DNA from 3 places in the Pandoraea sp. LA3 genome. Region 2 is predicted to be linked to each of the others. Evidence: predicted binding sites of a transcription regulator. Region 2 holds the regulator's gene; each other region holds the start of a gene.

Evidence for each region. Region 2 encodes sigma-54, which starts transcription at its own class of promoters, with help from an activator protein. Its sites were predicted from a motif close to TGGCANGNAANCTGCTTT; they were not measured.
Region 1: the regulator sigma-54 is predicted to act here: its motif matches at 2,732-2,749, upstream of urtA (urea ABC transporter substrate-binding protein).
Region 3: the regulator sigma-54 is predicted to act here: its motif matches at 2,935-2,952, upstream of C5N93_RS25130 (circularly permuted type 2 ATP-grasp protein).

Annotation. Positions count from the first base shown of each region.
Region 1 covers NZ_PTPY01000036.1:551,967-556,801, forward strand. The annotation lists gene urtB (urea ABC transporter permease subunit UrtB) at 1-1,358, opposite strand, end outside; gene urtA (urea ABC transporter substrate-binding protein) at 1,422-2,678, opposite strand; gene C5N93_RS20920 (MFS transporter) at 3,196-4,467, shown strand; gene C5N93_RS20925 (helix-turn-helix domain-containing protein) at 4,522-4,835, shown strand, end outside.
Region 2 covers NZ_PTPY01000034.1:216,234-221,068, forward strand. The annotation lists gene C5N93_RS15140 (HAD family hydrolase) at 1-203, shown strand, start outside; gene lptC (LPS export ABC transporter periplasmic protein LptC) at 228-899, shown strand; gene lptA (lipopolysaccharide transport periplasmic protein LptA) at 896-1,600, shown strand; gene lptB (LPS export ABC transporter ATP-binding protein) at 1,638-2,408, shown strand; gene C5N93_RS15160 (RNA polymerase factor sigma-54) at 2,503-3,990, shown strand; gene raiA (ribosome-associated translation inhibitor RaiA) at 4,132-4,488, shown strand; gene ptsN (PTS IIA-like nitrogen regulatory protein PtsN) at 4,726-4,835, shown strand, end outside.
Region 3 covers NZ_PTPY01000038.1:623,907-628,741, forward strand. The annotation lists gene C5N93_RS25120 (transglutaminase family protein) at 1-423, opposite strand, end outside; gene C5N93_RS25125 (alpha-E domain-containing protein) at 428-1,435, opposite strand; gene C5N93_RS25130 (circularly permuted type 2 ATP-grasp protein) at 1,480-2,904, opposite strand; gene C5N93_RS25135 (glutathione S-transferase) at 3,285-3,971, opposite strand; gene C5N93_RS25140 (TetR/AcrR family transcriptional regulator) at 4,087-4,668, shown strand.

The DNA.
Region 1 (4,835 bases), on a different contig from region 2:
CAACCGCCCAGTCCGGCGATGCCTGCACCGAAGGCGAAGGCGTAGCTGTCGACGCGTCCCGTCTTCACGCCCACGCAGGCGGCCATGGCGCGGTTCTGCGTCACGGCGCGAATGAACAGGCCGAGGCGCGTGAGGTTCAGCACCGACCACGTAATCGCCACGACAGCCAGCGCGAACACGAGAATCACGATGCGGTTGTACGGCAGCATCAGGTTCGGCAGCACGGCAATGCCGCCGCTCATCCATGACGGATTGATGACTTCGACGTTCTGCGCGCCGAACAGCGTGCGCACCGCCTGAATCAGCAGCAGGCTGATACCGAAGGTCGTGAGCAGCGTCTCCAGCGGACGTCCATACAGATGCTTGATGACGGTGCGCTCCAGCACGAAGCCGACGGCGGCCGCGACGAGAAAGGCCGTCGGCACGGCAGCGACGAGATAGAAATCGAACGCACCCGGTGCGAAGCGCTGAAAGAGCGTCTGCATGACATAGGTGGCATAGGCGCCGATCATCAGGAATTCACCGTGCGCCATGTTGATCACGCCGATGAGGCCGTACGTGATCGCCAGACCGAGGGCGGCGAGCAGGAGCACGCTGCCGAGCGAGAGACCGGCGAAGACCGTGCCGAAGAACTCGCTGCGGCGCTGTGCCGACGCCAGTTGCGTGAGGGCGATGTCGGCGGCGCTGCGCACGGTGGCATCCGGCTCGGCGTAGGTGCCGTCAGCCTGTTTGGCGACGATGGGCAGCAGCAGGTCGCGCATCTGCGGATCGCCGGCGGCGGCGATCAGGTCGATGGCTTCGCGGCGCTTCTTCGGATCGGCGTCGTGCAGGGCCGTTTGCGCCCAGAGCTGATCGAGACGCTTGCGCAATGCCGGGTCCGTCTCCTTCTGGCGGGCTTGCTCGATGAGCGCCTTGAACGCGGGCGACGGGTTTTGCAGCATCGTGTCGATCGCTTGCGCACGCGTGTCGTGATCCGGCGAGAGCAGCGCACCGGCGGCCGCGGCGGTGGCGACCTTCGCGCGCAGCACGTTGTTGAGCGTGAGCGATCCGGCGTCGTCGGCCTTGACCGGCGCGCCCGTGATCGGGTCGACGTATTTGTCGTCCTTCTGAATGGCGATGCTGTTGCCCACGGTAGCTGCCGTGTCGTCGGCGAGCGCTTTGAGCAGGGCTGCGGCCTGCGGCGAACCGTCGGCAGCGAGGTGATCGATGGCTTGAGCCTTGGCGTCGAAATCGTCACCGGCGAGGGCGGCGAGATCGTCGTTGGTGACGGCCGCACGGGCCGTGGAGGACATCGTCAGCGCAGCGCCCAGAGAGATCAGGACAAGGGCGGCAGCGGTCCAGCGTCTTATCGTTATCATGCGAAACCTCTGCATGCGCCGGAAGCCGTCGGTGCGGCTCCGGCGCAGGGAATGGAAGGAAGATCAGACCTTGTCGGGCTTGCCTTCGTTACCCGCGATGAACGGGCTCCACGGTTGGGCGCGCACGGTCGACTTCGTCTTCCACACGACGTTGAACTGACCGTCCGGGCGGATTTCGCCGATCATCACCGGCTTGTGCAGGTGGTGGTTGCCGTCCATGACCATGTCGAAGCCGTCCGGCGACTTGAAGGACTGGCCGATCATGGCGGTGCGCACCTTGTCGACGTCCGTGCTCGCGGCCTTCTCGACGGCCTGCTTCCACATATGCATGCCGACGTAGGTGGCTTCCATCGGGTCGTTCGTCACGCGCTTGTCGCCGCCGGGCAGCCCCTTGGCCTTGACGTACGCGAACCATTCCTTCTTGAACGAATCGTTGGTCGGGTTTTTCACCGACATGAAGTAGTTCCACGCCGCGAGGTGACCCACCAGCGGCTTGGTGTCGATGCCGCGCAGTTCTTCTTCGCCGACGGAGAACGCCACGACCGGCACGTCCGTCGCTTTCAGGCCCTGGTTGCCGAGTTCCTTGTAGAACGGCACGTTCGAGTCACCGTTGATCGTCGAGATGACGGTGGTCTTGCCGCCCTGGGCGAACTGCTTGATGTTGGCGACGATGGTCTGATAGTCGCTGTGACCGAACGGCGTGTAGACCTCCTGAATATCCTTGTCGGCCACGCCCTTCGAGTGCAGGAACGCGCGCAGGATCTTGTTGGTCGTGCGCGGGTAGACATAGTCGGTGCCGAGCAGGAAGAAGCGCTTGGCACTGCCGCCTTCCTTGCCCATCAGATATTCCACGGCCGGAATCGCCTGCTGGTTCGGCGCGGCGCCGGTGTAGAAGACGTTCTTCGACATCTCTTCGCCTTCGTACTGCACCGGGTAGTAGAGCAGGCCGTTGAGTTCTTCGAAGACCGGCAGCACCGACTTGCGCGACACGGAGGTCCAGCAGCCGAACACGGCGGCGACCTTGTCCTTGGTGAGCAACTGGCGTGCCTTTTCGGCGAAGAGCGGCCAGTTCGACGCCGGGTCGACGACCACGGCTTCGAGCGGACGACCCATCACGCCGCCGCGGGCGTTGATGTCGGCGATGGTCATGAGCGCGACATCCTTGAGCGACGTCTCCGAGATGGCCATCGTGCCCGAGAGCGAATGCAGGATACCGACCTTGATGGGCTGCTTGCTTTGCGCGAACAAGTTCGGCGCCATGCCGGTAAGCGATGCGGCGCCCGAGAGGGCCGCCATCTGGAGTAGCGTGCGTCGTTTCATGGTACGTCTTCCCCTATTCCTGGTTAGACCGGAGGATCCGGTATTCGGGGACTAACGCAAGGGCCGTGCCAGCATGCGTGGATGTCGCCGCGATGGCGGCTTCTCACGTGTGCGAGCGACGTATCGGAGGCCGACCGGATGGCCGGAATTCACCTTGGTATTCAAACTTGCATCCAAGTTTTCCGGGCTTTGGCGCGCAGGCGAAAGTTGACCTCCCATCGTCCTTTCGGCCGAGGGGTGGCCGCCCGGCGAGAGGCACGTTGGTGCGGTGACGCGCTGAGTTGGTGCGCACCGATTTGGCGCGACGCTCGCGCTGTGGATCACCTTTGTGCATGGGAGGCCGGGTAAGGCTGGGCAATCGTCTGCCGATCTCCGCCGAGGCGGCCGGGCGCACGATCGGCGAACGCGATCCTCCCACTCGGTGGCACTTTTTGATGCATGATTGGCATTCGTGCCAAATCGGCCGACGGCAAGATGAGGACTCTCAACGATTCCCCACTTGTCTGATTCCACGCATATGACCGATACCGTCGCCGGGCGCGATGCGCCACCTACCGATCCAGCCGAGCTTGCGCGCCGCCGACTCGGACGCCGCTACGCCGCCGTGCTTGCCGCCTGCCAGGCGCTCTACACCGCCGCGCTGTCGGTCGACCTGACGCTCACGGGCCTCGTCGGCTACATGCTGGCGTCCGACAAGGGCTACGCCACGCTGCCGTTCTCGTTGATCACCGTGGCGTCTGCCATCACGACGATCTTCGCGTCGATGCTCATTCAGCGCTTCGGCCAGCGACTCGGCTTCGCGCTGGGGGCGCTGTTCGGCACGGTGGGCGGGCTGGTGTCGGTCATGGCGATCTACGAGCGTCACTTCGCCATGTTCTGCGCGGGCACGGCATGCGTGGGCGTCTTTCAGGCGTTCGCGCGTTATTACCGGTTGGCGGCGGCGGACGTCGTGCCTGTCGAAGACAAACCGCGTGCGATCTCCGTGGTGCTCACCGGCGGTGTGCTGGCCGCCGTGATCGGCCCGGCGCTCGCTGCCGGCAGCAAAGACTGGCTCGCGCCGGTGACGTTCGCCGGGTCGTATCTCGTCGTCACGCTTCTGTCGGGCGTCTCGCTGGTGCTGCTCGTGGGATTCCTGCGCGATCTGCCGGTGCATGCGGCAAGCGGCGCGGCGGGCGCTGCTCATGAGTTGCCGGCGCGGCCGCTGGGCGAGATCATGCGTCAACCGATTTACATGGCGGCGCTGGCGAACAACCTGATCGGCTTCATGGTGATGATGTTCGTGATGACGGCCACGCCCATCGCGGCCGTCGCCTGCGGTCACAGCATCGACGATGGCGCCCACATCATCGAGTGGCATCTGGTCGGGATGTATGCGCCGTCGTTCTTTTCCGGCCATCTCGTGAAGCGCTGGGGCGTGGTGCCGGTGCTGCTGCTGGGTATCGGCATGTCGGCGCTGTGCGGCGTGCTGGCGCTGATGTCGACGAGTCTCGCGTATTTCTATGCTGCGCTGGCGTTCCTCGGTGTCGGCTGGAACTTCATGTTTGTGGGCGGCACGACGCTGCTGACCATGTCGTATCGTCCGGCAGAGCGTGCACGTGCGCAGGCGGCCAACGAATTCATCACCTTTGCCGGGACGGCGCTGGCGAGTCTGTTCGCCGGTCAGTTGCTGGCGCGTTTCGGCTGGTCGACGATCAATCAGGCGACATTCCCGCTGCTGCTGATCGCGGCGATGGCGACGGTGTGGTACGCCGTCGATGCGAAGCGGCGCGAGATGCAGGTCGCGGCCTGATGCACACCCGTTCATGAGTTCATCTATGTGTCCGTCCCTGCGTCGATAGCCATCATGAATCCACCCGATCATCCACCCCGTCTGGTCGCGTTTCTCATCGTGCCGCCGTTCGTTCTGCTCGACCTGGCGGGGCCGTTGGATGCGTTTCATGCCGTCATCCGCAACTACACGGAGACAGGGCAGGAGGCGCCTTACCGAACGGTGGTGGTATCCGAGCATGGCGGGCCGGTGGAGACGGGGTCGGGCATTACGTTGCACACGGAGCCGATGCGCGCGCTGGACACGATGCCGGTCGACACGCTGGTCGCGGTGGGTGGCGCGGTGGCGCATCGTCCTGCGGTGCCGGGGCCGGTGGGCGACTGGTTGCG
Region 2 (4,835 bases):
TCGGCGACGACTGGCCCGATCTGCCGGTGCTCACGCGCGTGGGCTTCGCGGCTTGCCCGGCCAATGCGCACGCCGAAGTGAAGGCGCGCTGCCACTGGATCGCCGACACGCGCGGGGGCGAAGGCGCCGTGCGCGAACTGTGCGACTTCATCCTGCGCGCGCAGGGGCGTTACGACGCCCTGCTCGCCGAAGCGCTCGCCTGACGCGTCGAGGGAACCGATCCACTCATGGCCATTCAACGCGTCTCTCCGTCTACGCTGCTTGCCATCGTCGTTCTGGCGGGGCTGGCAGCGGGCACGTACTGGCTGGTGCAGCGCACGCTGCCCTCGGACGCCGATCGCGCGCCGTACGTGAAGCAACACATCCCCGACTACTATGCCGACGACATGGTGATCTCCATGTTGTCGCCGAACGGCACGACGCAGTACCGTGTCAACGCCGTTCACATGACGCACTTCGAAGACGATCAGACGACGGCCATGACGATGCCGGCCGTGCGCGCCTTTACCCCGGATCAGCCGGAGGTGACCGCCACGAGCAAGCGCGGCACGCTCAACGCTGACATGTCGATCGTCGATCTCTACGACGACGCTGTCGTGGTGCGTCAGCCGGGACCGCGCGACCCGGAAATGCGCGCGCTCTCCGAGCACTTTCAGGTGCTCGTGAATGAAGACATCGTGCGTACCGAAAAGCCCGTGCAGTTGTTCCGCGGGGCATCCGTGATGTACGGCGATGGCATGATTTTCAATAACATCACGCGCGCCGTACAATTGCTCGGCAATGTCCACGGCACGATCCAGCCGGCGGAGCTGGGCGGAAAACCGCCTCCCCGTCAGTCCGCTGCGCCCACCGCGCCGAGCGCGCCACCTCAGACTAAACAGGGCTCCAAGACCCCATGACCGATCGCCTTCACCTGCGACCCGCCTTCTCGTCCCTGCGTACGCTTCGTGCCCTGCGCGCGCTGGCCGCCGCCTTCGCCGTTCTCGGCGCGCTGGCCTCGCCGCTCGCCCACGCCGAACGCGCCGACCGCGACAAGCCGCTCAACATCGAGTCGGATCACATGAGCTATGACGACCTCAAGCAGGTCAACATCTTCACGGGCAACGTGACGATGACCAAGGGGACGATTCTCCTCAAGGCCGATCGCGTCGAAGTGACTCAGGATCCGGAGGGCTATCAGTACGCCACGGCTTACTACAAGCCGGGCGGCCCGCTCGCCTACATGCGTCAGAAGCGCGACGGCATGGACGAATACATCGACGGGTGGGGCCAGACGATCTATTACAACGGCAAGACCGAAGTCGCCACGCTCACCACGCAAGCCACGCTCAAGCGTCTGGCCGGCGGTACCAAAGTGCTCGACGAGATTCACGGCAGCGTGATCACGTACGACACCTACAATGAGGTCTACACCGCCAACAGCGGCTCGGATCAGGTCAACGCCAACAATCCGAACGGCCGTGTGCGCGCCACCCTCGCCCCGCGCAATGCCACGGGTGCGCAGGCAACGCCGCCTGGCGCGAGCAAGCCGGCCGCAGCCCCCAAGGGCGATATGTCGCCGCTGTCGCCCTCCAAGTCCATCGGGAATCCGCGTGAGTAATTCTGCCAACAGCACCGCCAGCAGCAACGCCTCGACCATCAATCAGGGCGCGGGCCTCGCCGGCAAGCCGAGCGCACTCGTCGTACGCTCGCTCAAGAAGCAGTACGGCGCGCGTACCGTCGTGAAGGACGTGTCGCTCGACGTGAAGAGCGGCGAGGTCGTCGGACTGCTCGGACCGAACGGTGCCGGCAAGACCACGTCGTTTTACATGATCGTGGGTCTGGTGCCCGCCGACGACGGCGAAATTCAGCTCGACGGCAACCTCATCAGCGAACTGCCGATTCACGAGCGCGCCCGCATGGGCGTGTCGTATCTGCCGCAGGAAGCGTCGGTATTCCGCAAGCTCACGGTCGAAGACAACATTCGCGCCGTGCTCGAATTGCAGGTCGATGCGAACGGCAAGCCGCTCAAGCGCGACGAAATCGAGCGCCGTATCGAATCGCTGCTCGACGAGCTTCAGGTGAGCCATCTGCGCGAGAATCCGGCCATGTCGCTCTCGGGCGGCGAGCGTCGTCGCGTGGAAATCGCGCGTGCGCTGGCCACGCAGCCGCGTTTTATTTTGCTCGACGAACCGTTCGCGGGCGTCGATCCGATCGCGGTGCTGGAAATTCAGCGCATCGTGCGCTTCCTGAAGGACCGTGGCATCGGTGTCCTGATTACCGATCACAACGTGCGTGAGACGCTCGGCATCTGCGATCACGCCTACATCATCAGCGAAGGCTCGGTGCTCGCCGCCGGCACACCTGACCAGATCGTCGCGGACGAAAGCGTCCGTCGCGTGTATCTGGGCGAAAATTTCCGGATGTAAAGCAAATTTTTCGCATGTAAACCCTGCCTCCGATAGGAGGTCAGGCCGGTTCCGTTGGCGTGACAAAGCCTCTACAATGAAGGCGAGACACGCTATGAAACCGACTCTTCAACTCCGCACCTCGCAGCACCTGACCCTCACGCCGCAGTTGCAGCAATCGATCCGGTTGTTGCAACTGTCGACGCTCGAACTTCAGCAGGAAGTCGAGCACGCCCTCACCCAGAACCCGATGCTCGAACGCGAGGACGATTGGCTCGCCGGCTCGGTGCGTGTGGGTACCGACGGGTCGCTGCGCAACGAGCGGAGTTCGTCGTCCAGTAGTTCGAACGACAGCGCGGAACCCGCCAATGGTCACGACGAAGCCCGTGAGCTGGACGGCGAGGCCCGCTTCGACGACAACGCCCAGGACAACGGCAGCGACTGGAGCCTGAACGACTTTGCCCGCTCGGGCAGCGCATCGGACGACGACGACAACGCGCGCCCGCAACTGCACGTCGACCATCCCAACCTCCGCGAACATCTGCTGGCCCAGTTGCGCCTGACCAAGGCCAGTCCGCGCGACCGCGCGCTGGTGGAGTTTCTGATCGAGTCGCTCGACGAAGACGGCTATCTCGGCTCCCTGCTCGACGAAATTCAGGCGGAAATGCCCGAAGAACTGGCGCTCGAGACCGAAGAGATCAACGCAGCGCTCGCCCTCCTGCAAAGCTTCGATCCGGCGGGCGTGGGTGCCCGCAGCCCGGCGGAATGCCTGCGGTTGCAGCTTCAGCGTCTGCCCGCCAGCAGCGTGCGTACGCTCTCGCTTCGCATCGTCACCGATCACCTGGAATTACTGGCCGCGCGCGATTACACCCGCCTGCGCCGCCTGCTCGGCGTGACCGAGGATGGCCTGCGCGCCGCCCATCAACTGATCCGCTCGCTGGACCCGTTCCCGGGCGCGGCGTATGGCTCGCCGCAGGCCGACTACGTCGTGCCGGACGTGCTGGTACGCAAGCAGGGAAGCGGCTGGACGGCCGAACTCAACCCGGAAGTCATGCCGCGTCTGCGTATCAACGAAATGTACGCGCGGATTCTGCGAAACAACCGGAACGATCCGGGCACCGGCAACCTCCAACAGCAGTTGCAGGAAGCGCGCTGGCTGATCAAGAACATCCAGCAACGCTTCGACACGATCCTGCGGGTCGCGCAGGCCATTGTCGAGCGTCAAAAGAACTTCTTCACGCATGGCGAAATCGGCATGCGGCCCTTGGTTTTACGCGAGATTGCTGATACGCTGGGTTTACATGAATCCACGATTTCACGGGTGACGACGAGTAAGTACATGCTCACTCCATTTGGAACCTTCGAGCTCAAGTACTTCTTCGGGTCACACGTGGCAACGGAAGCCGGAGGCGCTGCGTCATCGACCGCCATCCGCGCACTCATCAAGCAACTCATAGGAGCAGAAGACCCGCAGAGCCCCCTTTCCGACAGCCGAATCGCGGAACTGCTGGCAGAGCAAGGTTTTGTGGTGGCGCGGCGCACCGTCGCGAAATACCGCGAGGCCATGCGAATCCCCGCAGTGAACTTGCGCAAATCTTTGTAGGACAGTCCTGGTGCGCCATGTTGGCGACTGGGGCATAACGCCGCAGTGCGACATTGCGTCTCGTCAATGGCTCGCGCTCATGCCAGCCAGCGTCAACGATGACGCGGCGTGCACTTCGGCATTTCAGCAAGGAGAGCAGCTATGAATCTTCAGATCAGTGGACATCATCTCGAAGTCACGGCATCACTGAAAGAATATGTCGTCAACAAGCTTGAACGCGTGTTGCGGCATTTCGATCAGGTCATTAGTGTCGAGGTGATCCTTTCTGTCGACAAGTCCAAGGAGAAAGCGGGACGCCAGAACGCGAGCGTCACGGTGAATCTCAAGGGCAAGGAAATTTTCGTCGAGAAGTGTGACGAGAATATGTATGCCGCCATCGACAAGCTGATCGACATGCTCGACCGCAAGGTAGTGCAGTACAAGGACAAGGTTCAGGATCACGGTCGCGAGGCTATCAAGCACCACCAACTCCCTCCTGAGGCGGAACCGCTGCAATAAGCTCGGTTCAGGCGTGGTCATCGCATTGACTGACACTGACGAAAACCCGCAAGGAACCACCCGAGCGTATATCCGTCTCTCGTAAGTCTGGCAACACCCACCGCGGGGCCGTAGTACGGCCCCTTTTGTATGGTTCGGCCCAGTTCGGTGTCACTCCGCGAGCACGGCGGCGGGTGGTCTATAATGCGAGGTCAATCGGGGGTTGGAGGGCGACTAAGCGTTCGCCCGCATTACAAGATGAACCGTTTATTCAAACTCTTACCTGAGTCCAACATCCTGCTTGGACTGTCCGTCACCAGCAAGAAGCGCGTCTTCGAGCAAGTCGGCCTTCTCTTCGAGAAGAATGC
Region 3 (4,835 bases), on a different contig from region 2:
GTAGTCGACCTGTTCGCAAATGGAGGCCGCCAGCGCGAGCAGGTCGCCCGGCGTGGTCACCCCGGCGTCGGCGGCGAGCGCATCGATTCCGTCGCTGCGCCCGGTGAGCGGCGTTGGGCTGGCGAAGCATAACACCGGTACGGCGTGACTCGTCTCACCGAGCTTGCCGTCGACGAGCGGCGTGGTCTCGACCTCCCCCTCGGCCAGCAGATGGATCTCGTCGTGCGGCTGGTGCAGCACGAGCGTATGCATGTCGTTACCGAACGCGTCGCGCGCGGCGGTGAGTTTGCCTGGCGCACTCAACCGCCATTGCACGATGCGTTGCACTTCGGACGCCGTCGGCGTCAGCCGAAGCTGCTGGATGGTGTAGCGCACCGGCGTGTCGTAGCGGTAGGTGGTCTCGTGACGGATGATCAGGCGCATGGCATCAGGCGGCGAGCGGGATCAGGAATGTCTGGCTGATCTTGTTGCCGAGCACGGACACGCGCTCGAGAAACTCGGTCAGGACGGGGTGCAGGCCTTGCTGCTGTATCTGCTGGATGTCGGCGTATTTGAGGTCTGCCTGAAGTTTACCGGCATAACGCTCGACGTCGCCGGACTGTGCATTGGAGAGCGTGGCAAGGTTTTCGCACACGCCGTTGAGCGAGGCCAGCAACGAGCGCGGCATGTGGGCGTTGAGCATGAGCAGTTCGACGACACGCTCCGGCGTGATCACGTCACGGTAGACCTTGCGATAGATCTCGAACCCCGACACGCTGCGCAGCACGGCAGACCAGTAGTAGAAGTCCGTGGGATGCGAGGCGTCCGGCCCGGCCTTGTCGGCACGCACGGCCTCATGAAAGCGCACGTCGAGAATCCGTGCGGTGTTATCGGCACGCTCCAGGAAGAGCCCCAGACGCGTGAAGTAGAACGCATCGTCCTGGAACAGCGTACCGAAGCTCACGCCGCGCGAGAGATGCGAGCGCACCTTGACCCACTCGAACAGATGCGCCGGGTCGCGCTCCAGGAGGTCGAGCATGCGCGGGAATTCCAGCCAGGTGCTGTTGACGGTCTCCCACAGTTCGGTCGTCAGGGTGCCGCGCACGGCACGCGCGTTCTCGCGGGCGGCGGCCAGACAGCAGGCGATGCTCGACGGGTTGTCGCGATCGCGCACCACGAAGTCGAGCACGTTCGCACGTGTGGCGCGCGCGTGTTTGCGGTTGAACGCCGGCTCAAGCTCGGAGATACGCAACGTGGCGCGCCACCCGGCTTCGTTGTCGATGCCGCCGGCAAGCGCATGTGCCAAATCGGTATCGTCTTCGTCGTCGAGATTGTCGATGGCGTCTTGCGGCAGCAACAGGTTTTGCAGATTGACGTCGAGCAGGCGCGCGGTGTTCTCGGCGCGCTCCATATAGCGGGCCATCCAGAACAGGTGGTCGGCGGTACGGCTGAGCATGATCTCTTCCCGATAAGTTGTCTTCTGTCTCTGGCGAACGCCGCTTACTTCTCGAGGACCCAGGTGTCTTTCGTCCCCCCGCCCTGCGAGGAATTGACGACGAGCGACCCTTCGGTGAGCGCCACGCGCGTGAGACCGCCCGGCACCATGGTCACGCCCTTGCCCGACGACAGCACGAACGGCCGCAGGTCGATGTGGCGCGGGGCGATACCGGCGTCGACGAAAGTCGGGCACGCGGAGAGTGCCAACGTGGGTTGCGCGATGTAGCCGTCGGGTTTGGCAATCAGCCGTTGCCGGAACGCTTCGATTTCGGCCTTGGTGGACGCCGGCCCGACCAGCATGCCGTATCCGCCCGCCCCGTGGACTTCCTTGACGACGAGTTCGCCGAGGTTGTCGAGCGTGTAGGCCAGATCGTCGGCACGACGGCACTGATACGTCGGCACGTTGTTCAGGATGGGTTTCTCTCCGAGGTAGAACTCGATCATGTCGGGCACGAACGGGTAGATGGACTTGTCGTCCGCCACGCCGGTCCCGATGGCGTTGGCGAGCGTCACGCGCCCTGCCCGGTAGACGCTCAGCAATCCGGGCACGCCCAGCGTCGAGTCAGCGCGAAACGCGAGCGGGTCGAGGAAGTCGTCGTCGATACGGCGATAAATGACGTCGACCCGCTTGGGACCGTTGGTGGTGCGCATGTAGACGAGGTTGTCTTCGACGAAGAGGTCCTGCCCCTCCACGAGTTCGATCCCCATTTGCTGGGCGAGGAACGCGTGTTCGAAGTACGCCGAGTTGTAGATGCCCGGCGTCATCACGACGACGGTAGGATCGTCGACCCCCATCGGCGCCACGGCCCGCAAGCTGTCCAGCAACAGATCGGGATAATGTTCGACCGGCGCGATGCGGTTTCTCGCGAACAGCTCGGGGAACAACCGCATCATCATCTTGCGGTTTTCCAGCATGTACGAGACGCCGGACGGCACTCTCAGGTTGTCCTCCAGCACGTAGAACACGCCGTCGTCCCCTGTGCCTGCCCGAACGACGTCGACACCGGCGATGTGCGAGTAGATGTCGCCCGGCACGTCGACGCCCTGCATCTCGGGGCGATACTGCGCATTCTTCAGCACCTGCTCCGCTGGAATGACGCCCGCGCGCAGGATGTTCTGGTCGTGGTAGACGTCGTGGATGAATTTGTTCAGCGCTTCGACGCGCTGCCGCAGACCGGTCTGCAAGGTCTGCCACTCATGGGCAGGGATAATTCTCGGGATGAGATCGAACGGGATGAGGCGCTCGGTTCCCGCTTCATTGCCGTAGACAGCAAATGTGATGCCGACGCGCCGGAACGCCAGATCGGCCTCAGCTCGCTTATGGTGCAAGACATCGTCGGGCTGGCATTTCAGCCAGTCGTCGAACCGCCGGTAGTGCGAACGCGTCGCACCCGTGATGCTCGCCATCTCGTTATAGCTCTCGACCATACGCTTCTCCGCAGATTGCTGTGTCGAGATCGAGCAATATCCATGCCCGAGCTGTTTTTCCGCTTTTTTGACTCACCACGCACGATTTCGGTGCGGCACCTCTTCAGCCACGCCGATGCACCCGTTATGCGCGCCCGCCGCACCCTTTGGTGACGATAAAAATGCACCACGACGGTGTTTCGGCGATGGTTGGAGTATAGGAGTTGGTTTTTCTCCGTGGCGCGTGTGTTTACCCCGCTTGCTTATCGGCACTCACGCGCCCCCCACTCGACACGCATGCGGCATCCACGCTGGTTGCGGTGGGACGGGCATGCGCCCGTTCACGCACCTCCCGTCCCGACACTGCCCTCATCCGCAAACGGCGAACGCCCGGGGGATCACTACCCCGCAAACGCCGGCTGATGACGCACGCTCGGGCGCGCCCTCACCCGTTCATGCCACGCCTTCAGTGCCTTGCAGGTTTCCGGCACTTCGACCTTGACGTAGGACGCGAAGAGCAGCCCCGCAATTACCGTGATATCCGCCATGGAGAATTCGTCACCCGCGATATATGCCTGCGTTTCCAGGAGATCGTTGAAGTACTGCATGCCCCGCTCGGCTTTCTCGCGCTGGCGAATACCCCACTCCTCGTTCTGGTACAGCTCCACGTCCGGCCCCAACCCCGGCGTCGCATGATGGAAATAAACGCTGATCGGATCGAGTAACTCCAGCTCGGCGCGCTTGTTCATCATGTGGATCTTCGCCCGGGTCAACGGCGTGTTGCCCGTCAATGTCGGGGAGCCGTCCAGCCAGTCGAGATATTCGGTAATGGCCGTGCATTCTGCGATGTACGTGCCATCGCGCAGTTGGAGCACGGGTACCGTGCCGGAGTAGTTCTTCTCCGCCATGAATGCCGGTCGCTTGTGATCCCCCTTGTAAAGATCCACGAGTTCGAACTTCACTCGTGGCTCCATTGCTTTCTCTGCCAGGGCAATCCGCACGCGCGTTGGATACGGTCCCCTCGGAAAGTCGTAAATCGCCATGTCCGCCAAGGTTTCGTCGTTGGAACTGGTGCTCTTGAGATTCATGCTCTGCCCTCTGCGCAGTGTGTTGATGAAAACTACCTAACGTTCGTTAGGTTAACGATAGAGGGTATAATCTCTGGCGTCAATGGGCTTTTCAACTTTCGGAGTATTCAGGGAAATGGTGGGGACGACCGATTCGGGCTTGAGTTCGAAGGAACGCATTCTGCTGGCCGCGACCCAGATCGCTCAGGCCCACGGGTACAACGGCCTGAATTTCCGGGATCTCGCCTCCGCCGTCGGCATCAAGGCGGCCAGCATCTATCACCACTTCGAAAGCAAAGCCGATCTGGGAGCCGCCGTCGCCCGACGCTACTGGGAAGACACTGCCGCCAATCTAGATGCGATCTACGCACGGTCCGGCGATCCCGTCGAATGCCTCAGACAATATCCCGGCACGTTCCGCAAGGCGCTGGAGCGCGACAATCGCATCTGCCTCGGCAGCTTCATGGCTGCAGAGTCGGACGATCTGCCCGATATCGTGCTACGGGAAGTGATGACGTTTGCCGATGTGAATGTGACATGGCTCGCCCGGATGCTGCGCGAAGCCTCGCTCGTCGCCCCCGACCAAAGCGAAGGACGAGCACGTGCTATCTACGCCGCGATTGCCGGCGCACAATTGATCGCGCGTAGTCGCTCAGACATCGCGGTCTACGATCACCTCATCGAGAGCTATCGCGCCGCAGGATTGCTGCCAGCATGAGACCTCGGCGCAGTAGCGTCGACGTATTTTTCTTTTCTTCTGCTAGTGATACGGGGTGAACACCCCCCGCCTGACGGGCCGGAGCCCCTTTCCGCCGCTCAGACATAAACCCAACTCGCTGCAGAAAGGGGCCCCGGCCCGTCTCCCTCCCCGCCCTCAGTGCCTCC